Regions from separate parts of the Streptomyces sp. NPDC032940 genome, predicted to be linked through region 3. Evidence: riboswitches for the same ligand, from Rfam matches in the RefSeq annotation. Region 3 holds a riboswitch; each other region holds the start of a gene.

What was found. Region 3 has a riboswitch for thiamine pyrophosphate ahead of AB0E77_RS19935 (thiamine ABC transporter substrate-binding protein). Riboswitches for the same ligand answer to the same signal wherever they lie in the genome.
Region 1: another riboswitch for thiamine pyrophosphate. It lies ahead of thiC (phosphomethylpyrimidine synthase ThiC); the one in region 3 lies ahead of AB0E77_RS19935 (thiamine ABC transporter substrate-binding protein).
Region 2: another riboswitch for thiamine pyrophosphate. It lies ahead of thiO (glycine oxidase ThiO); the one in region 3 lies ahead of AB0E77_RS19935 (thiamine ABC transporter substrate-binding protein).

What each region holds. Positions count from the first base shown of each region.
Region 1 covers NZ_JBEZVJ010000020.1:90,027-92,284, reverse strand. Annotated here, with positions in the region: gene thiC (phosphomethylpyrimidine synthase ThiC) at 1-1,040, opposite strand, end outside; TPP riboswitch at 1,033-1,222, opposite strand; gene AB0E77_RS23140 (YibE/F family protein) at 1,294-2,258, shown strand, end outside.
Region 2 covers NZ_JBEZVJ010000002.1:321,967-324,224, forward strand. Annotated here, with positions in the region: gene thiS (sulfur carrier protein ThiS) at 1-127, opposite strand, end outside; gene thiO (glycine oxidase ThiO) at 124-1,383, opposite strand; TPP riboswitch at 1,381-1,492, opposite strand; gene AB0E77_RS04095 (hypothetical protein) at 1,544-1,894, shown strand; gene AB0E77_RS04100 (FAD-dependent oxidoreductase) at 1,928-2,258, shown strand, end outside.
Region 3 covers NZ_JBEZVJ010000015.1:124,381-126,638, forward strand. Annotated here, with positions in the region: gene AB0E77_RS19930 (iron ABC transporter permease) at 1-2, opposite strand, end outside; gene AB0E77_RS19935 (thiamine ABC transporter substrate-binding protein) at 74-1,165, opposite strand; TPP riboswitch at 1,245-1,350, opposite strand; gene rlmN (23S rRNA (adenine(2503)-C(2))-methyltransferase RlmN) at 1,387-2,258, opposite strand, start outside.

The DNA of each region.
Region 1 (2,258 bases), on a different contig from region 3:
ATCTCGCAGAGCTCCTCGAAGTTCTCGTACAGGAACGACTCCTTGTGGTGGGCCAGACACCAGGCCGCCATGATGGAGCCGCCGCGCGAGACGATGCCGGTCTTGCGGTTCGCGGTGAGCGGTACGTGCGCCAGGCGGACGCCCGCGTGGACCGTCATGTAGTCCACGCCCTGCTCGGCCTGTTCGATCACCGTGTCCTTGTAGATCTCCCAGGTCAGCTCCTCGGCCCGGCCGTCGACCTTCTCCAGCGCCTGGTAGAGCGGCACGGTGCCGATGGGCACGGGGGAGTTGCGCAGCACCCACTCGCGGGTGGTGTGGATGTTGCGGCCGGTGGACAGGTCCATGACCGTGTCGGCGCCCCACCGGGTCGCCCAGGTCATCTTCTCGACCTCCTCCTCGATGGAGGACGTCACCGCCGAGTTGCCGATGTTGGCGTTCACCTTCACCAGGAACCGCTTGCCGATGATCATAGGCTCGATCTCCGGGTGATTGACGTTGGCCGGCAGCACGGCCCGCCCGGCGGCGATCTCCTCACGGACCACCTCCGGTGCGACGTTCTCCCGGATGGCCACGTACTCCATCTCAGGCGTGATCTCACCCCGGCGCGCATACGCGAGCTGGGTCACCGCCGTCCCGCTGCGGCCACGGCGCGGCTGACGCGGACGACCGGGGAAGACCGCGTCCAGGTTGCGCAGACCACCGCGGGGCGAGGTGTGCTTGATCCCGTCGTCCTCGGGACGGACGGGACGGCCCGCGTACTCCTCCGTGTCACCGCGGGCGATGACCCAGTTCTCCCGCAGCGGCGGCAGCCCCCTGCGGACGTCGGTTTCGATGAGTGGATCGGTGTACGGGCCGGAGGTGTCGTAGAGCGTGACCGACTGCCCGTTGGTGAGGTGCACCTGACGGACCGGCACCCGCAGGTCGGGGCGAGAGCCCTCGACGTACGCCTTGTGCCAGCCGATGGACTTCCCGGCCTCCGCGGACTCCGCCTCGGCGGAGTGCTGGGTGGAGGCAGGCGTGCGTGCGTCCTTGATGGTCATGAGACCTACTCCCTACGCCGGCATTACCCGGTAACAGGTTCAGCGGTCGACGCAGCGGTATCCGTCTGCCGATGTCTCGTGGGCAACATCACTCGACTTCGGTGACGTTTCCCGTGAAACATCGCTGGGACGGAGGTCAGCGCCCTCTCAGCCCGGTGCTCCGAGCTCCCGCGTGTACAAAGGTGCCCCCACGCTAGCGTCAATTCGGGCGCGGTGAACAGAGGGCCCCCCTCGTTCTTGCGATGATCGGTCGGTGACCACGACCCAGCACCCTTCCTACCCACCGCACGAGCCTCACCGCGGCCCGGGCGCGCACGCAGGCGCCGGGAGTGCGGAGAGCCATGCCTCCGAAGGCCCGTACGGTGCGGCGGACCGACCTGAGCACACCGGTGACGGCGGGCACGGCGGCGGTGGACACGGGCACGGGAACGGGCACGGGCACAGCCACGGACACGGACCCGCGGCGCCCGTCTCACGCCATCTGCGGAAGGTCATCGCAGCGGTCCTCATCCCCTTCGCCGCGGCGGTGGTGGTCGGGCTCGCCGTGCTCTGGCCGGGCGGCGCGCCGGCGCACGAGCGCACCGGTGTCGGTTTCGACCGGCAGACGCAGGAGGCCACGGTCACCAAGGTGGAGAGGCTGAGCTGCAAGTCCGCCAACGCCTCCGGTGTCCCCCCGACCGGTGACACCTCTACCGCGGAGGGCTCCTCCGCGGTGCAGCAGGCGAACGGCGACTGCAAGCGGGCGACGATCCGCGTCGACACCGGCAAGGACAAGGGCCGTACCTTCAACGAGATCGTGCAGCCGGACCAGACGCGTCAGCTGCACGAGGGCCAGAAGGTGATCGTCGCCTACGAGCCCTCCGCGCCGAAGGACCTGCAGTACTCGGTGACCGACGTCGACCGCGGGTTCCCGTTGGCCCTGCTCGCCGGCATCTTCGCGGTCGCCGTCGTGGTCGTCGGCCGGCTGCGGGGTCTGATGGCCCTGATCTCGCTGGCCATCAGCTTTTTGCTGCTGAACTTCTTCATCCTGCCCGCCATCCTGCAGGGCTCGAACCCGCTGCTCGTGGCGGTGATCGGGTCCAGCGCCATCATGCTGATCGCCCTGTACCTGTGCCACGGGCTGTCGGCGCGGACCTCCGTGGCCGTGCTGGGAACCCTGGTCTCGCTGCTGCTGATCGGTGTCCTGGGGTCGCTGTTCATCGGCTGGGCCGCGCTCAC
Region 2 (2,258 bases), on a different contig from region 3:
GCGGGACGACGGTCTCGTTGAGGGCGGCGGCCACTCCGGACGGTGCCGCGGTGAGCGTGCCCACCAGGGCGTCCAGGGACGTGCCGGGAGCCACCTCGCGCGGCTCCCCGTTGACGGAGATGTTCATACGGTCTGCTCCGTGAAAGCGGTCTGCTCCGTGCGGGTCTGCTCGGTGCGGACGGCCCGCTCCGTGCCGGCCCGCTCCGCGCGCGCCGCGCCGGCGGCGAAGCGCCGGGGAGTGAAGGGGCGGCCCTCCTCCGGGAGCTCCCCGGTGGTCAGGACGTGCGCCATGACGTCGCCGGTGACCGGGGTCAGCAGCACCCCGTTGCGGTAGTGGCCGGTGGCCAGCAGCAGTCCGTCGAGGCCGGTCGGGCCGAGCAGCGGGGCGTTGTCCGGGGAGCCGGGGCGCAGGCCCGCACGGGTCTCCGTGAGGGGCAGCTCGGTGATGCCCGGCACCAGCTCGTGGGCGTCGCGCAGCAGCTCGTAGACGCCGCCCGCGGTCACCGTCGTGTCCCAGCCCAGCTCCTCGCTGGTGGCGCCGACGACCAGCTCGCCGCTCTCCCGGGGCACCAGGTAGAGGGGGTTGCCGCGGACCACGGCACGTACCGTCCGGCCCAGCAGCGGCCCGTGCGCGCGCGGCATGGTCAGCCGCAGCACCTGCCCCTTGACCGGCCGCACCGGCGGCAGCACGGCCTCGGGCACGCCCGCGAGGCGCCCGCTCAGACTGCCCCCGGCCAGCACCACCTGCCCGGCCGTCAGCACCGTGCCGTCGGCGGTGACGACGCCGGTCGCCCGGTCCCCGGCGACCGTGAGCCGGTCGGCCCACATCCGGTGGAAGACCACGCCCGCCCGCTCGCAGGCGGCCACGAGCGCGCCGGCCAGGCGCCGGGGGTCGATCTGGTGGTCGCCGTCCACCCGCAGGCCGCCGCGCACGCCCGGCGCGAGCATCGGCTCCAGGCGCCGGCACTCGCGCCCCGACAGCCACTCGGACTCCAGACCCGAGCGCTCCTGAAGCGCGTGCAGTTCCCGCAGGTGGGCACGGTCGTCGGCGTCCAGTGCGACGGCCAGGGTGCCGCAGCGGCGGTAGCCGAGGTCGTGGCCCGTGAGGTCGGTCAGCTCGGCGGCGAACTCCGGATAGCGGTGGGCCGAGGCGAGGTTCAGCGCGAGCAGCGTCTGCTCGCCGTAGTGCAGTTCCGTGACGGCGGCCAGCATCCCGGCCGCGACCTGGGCGGCGCCACCGCCCGGCTCGGGGTCCACGAGGGCCGTGGCGAGCCCGCGCTGCGCGGAGCGCCAGGCCGTGACCAGGCCGATGATCCCGCCGCCCACGACGAGGACGTCCTGCGTACGGGGTGGCACGGATGGTGCGATCGATGGGGACGACATGGGCGTCCAGCCCCTCCCTTCGCCGGCATGACCCGGATCAGGTTCGTACGGTCGGAGGCCGCCAGCCTCCCTCTCAGCCCGGTGCGTCCGGGCTCCCGCGAGTGCTTTACGTTGGCCACCCTAGCCCGCAGCGCGCCGAACTCGTAAGGGAGCCTCCACCATGGCCCGTTCGCTCGACGGTCTCGTCCTCGCCCCGGTCGCCGACCAGGCTCCCGGGCAGGTGGGCACCCGCACCCGGTTCACCTACCACGAGGAGGACGGCGCGGTCTGGGCCGAGTACGCGGGCGGCGACGTCGTCCGCGGCCGGCTGGTGGGCACGCGCGCGGGCGACCGGCTCGACTTCCGGTACGTACAGCTCAGGACCGACGGCAGCACCTCGTCGGGGCACTGCGTGTCGACGGTCGTCGGCCTGCCCGACGGGCGGGTGCGTCTGGAGGAGACCTGGGAATGGGAGTCGCGCGAGGGCAGCGGGACGAGCGTTGTGGAGGAGATCACCGCGCACGAGGACTGACCGGCCGTTCACCGGGTGTCTAAGGTTGATCAGGTGAGCGAGCAGACGCAGGAGCGGGGAGCGGACGCGGAGCGCCGGGTGGTCGTCGTCGGTGCCGGCATGGCGGGCGTGCAGACCGCGGTCGCGCTGCGCGAGCAGGGCTTCACCGGGACCGTGACCCTGATCGGTGCCGAACCCCATCAGCCCTACGACCGGCCCCCGCTGTCCAAGGCCGTCCTGCTCGGCACGGCCGAGGGCTCCGCCTTCGACGTCGACTTCGAGGCGCTCGGCATCGAGCTGCGGCTGGGCTGCGAGGCACTGGGCCTGCGCCCCGGCGCGCACGTCCTGGACACCTCCGGCGGCCCGGTGCCGTACGACGTCCTCG
Region 3 (2,258 bases):
ATCAGGGCCAGCCGTGCCGCGCCCCCGCCCCGCCGCCGGGGGACGGCGGGGCGGGCGGCCTTGGCCGGTCCGGTCACTTCAGGAGGAGTGAGGTCCACGACTTGACCCACTGGTCACGGTTGTCGGCGATCTTCTCGGGGTCCAGGGTCTGCGGGTTCTCGGCCTGCGGCCCGTACTTCACGAACTCCGGCGGCACCTGGGCGGCTTCGCGCACCGGGTACACGAACATGTTCAGCGGCATGTCGTCCTGGAACTTCTTGCTGACCAGGAAGTCCAGCAGCGCCTTTCCGCCCTCGGTGTTCTTCGCGTTGCTCAGCAGGCCCGCGTACTCGACCTGACGGAAGCAGGTGCCGGTGGCGACGCCGGTCGGCGCGGTGTCCGGCTTCGGATCGGCGTAGATCACCTCGGCGGGCGGCGAGGACGCGTAGGAGACCACGAGGGGACGGTCGCCCTTGGCCTTCTTGCCGCCGGCCGAGCCGGAGAACTCCTCGTTGTACGCCTGCTCCCAGCCGTCGACGACCTTGACGCCGTTGGCCTTCAGCTTCTTCCAGTACCCCTCCCAGCCCCCGTCCCCGTACTTGGCGGCGGTGCCCAGCAGGAAGCCGAGGCCGGGCGAGGAGCTGCCGGCGTCCTCGGTGACGAGGAGGTTCTTGTACTCCGGCTTGATCAGGTCGTCGAAGGAGTCGGGCGGGGTCAGCTTGTGCTCGCTGAAGTACGCCTTGTCGTAGTTGACGCAGATGTCACCGGTGTCGATGGGGGTGACGCGGTGCTTGTCCTGGTCGACCCGGTACTCGGGCAGGATCATGTCGGAGCCCTTGGGCTCGTACGGCTGGAACAGGCCGTTGTCCAGCGCCCGCGACAGGAGGGTGTTGTCGACGCCGAAGAAGACGTCGCCCTGTGGGTTGTCCTTGGTGAGGATGGCCTTGTTGACGGCCTGCCCGGCGTCGCCGTCCTCGAGGACCTTGACCCGGTAGCCGGAGCTCTTCTCGAACTCGGCGATGACGCTCTTGGACGCGGCCCACGAGTCATGGCTGACGAGGGTCACGGTCCTGGCACCGGCGGACCCCTGGTCGTCGCCGTCGGACGACGACGATCCACAGGCGGCCAGGCCGCCGACGAGACCGAGCCCGACCGCCAGGACGCCGGCCTTCTTGGTGATGCTCACGGAATTCCTCCTGGGTTACCAGGAGAAGACGCGGCCCCGCCCGGACCCCTTGGCGAGGGACCCGGGCAGGGCGCAACAGCTCGAGTGATGACCGATCTCCCTACCCAGAATGACCTGGGCCAGGTTCGGAGGGTCTGCGGCCGGTGCCGCACTCTCAGCGCTGTGGCGCTCCCCTGTCGGAATATGAAGATGTCTGAAAACGCGGGTGTACGCCGGTCAGACTACCGCTCGCCGGCGGCGAGCTGACCACACGCCCCGTCGATCTCCTGGCCACGGGTGTCCCGGACGGTCACCGGCACACCGTGCGCCTCGATCGCCGCGACGAACGCCTTCTCGTCCTCGGGCCGTGAGGCGGTCCACTTCGAGCCCGGCGTCGGGTTGAGCGGGATGAGGTTGACGTGCACCGGCTTGCCCTTGAGCAGCCGTCCGAGCCGGTCGCCGCGCCACGCCTGGTCGTTGATGTCCCGGATCAGCGCGTACTCGATGGACAGCCGGCGCCCGGACTTCGCCGCGTACTCGAACCCGGCGTCCAGCACCTCACGCACCTTCCAGCGCGTGTTGACGGGGACGAGGGTGTCGCGCAGCTCGTCGTCGGGGGCGTGCAGGGAGATGGCGAGCCGGCACTTGAAGCCCTCGTCGGCGAACCGGTGGATCGCGGGGACGAGACCGACCGTGGAGACGGTGATCCCGCGCTGGGAGAGCCCCAGCCCGTCGGGCTCGGGGTCGGTGAGCCGACGGATGGCCCCCACGACCCGGTTGTAGTTGGCGAGCGGCTCGCCCATCCCCATGAAGACGATGTTGCTCAGCCGCGCCGGTCCGCCCGGCACCTCGCCGTCCCTGAGCGACCGCATGCCGTCCACGATCTGGTGCACGATCTCGGCGGTGGACAGATTCCGGTCGAGCCCGGCCTGCCCGGTCGCGCAGAACGGACAGTTCATGCCGCAGCCGGCCTGGGAGCTGATGCACATGGTCACCCGGTCCGGGTAGCGCATCAGCACGGACTCGACGAGCGTGCCGTCGAAGAGCTTCCACAGCGTCTTGCGGGTGGTGCCCTGGTCGGTCGACAGATGCCGGACGACCGACATCAGCTCCG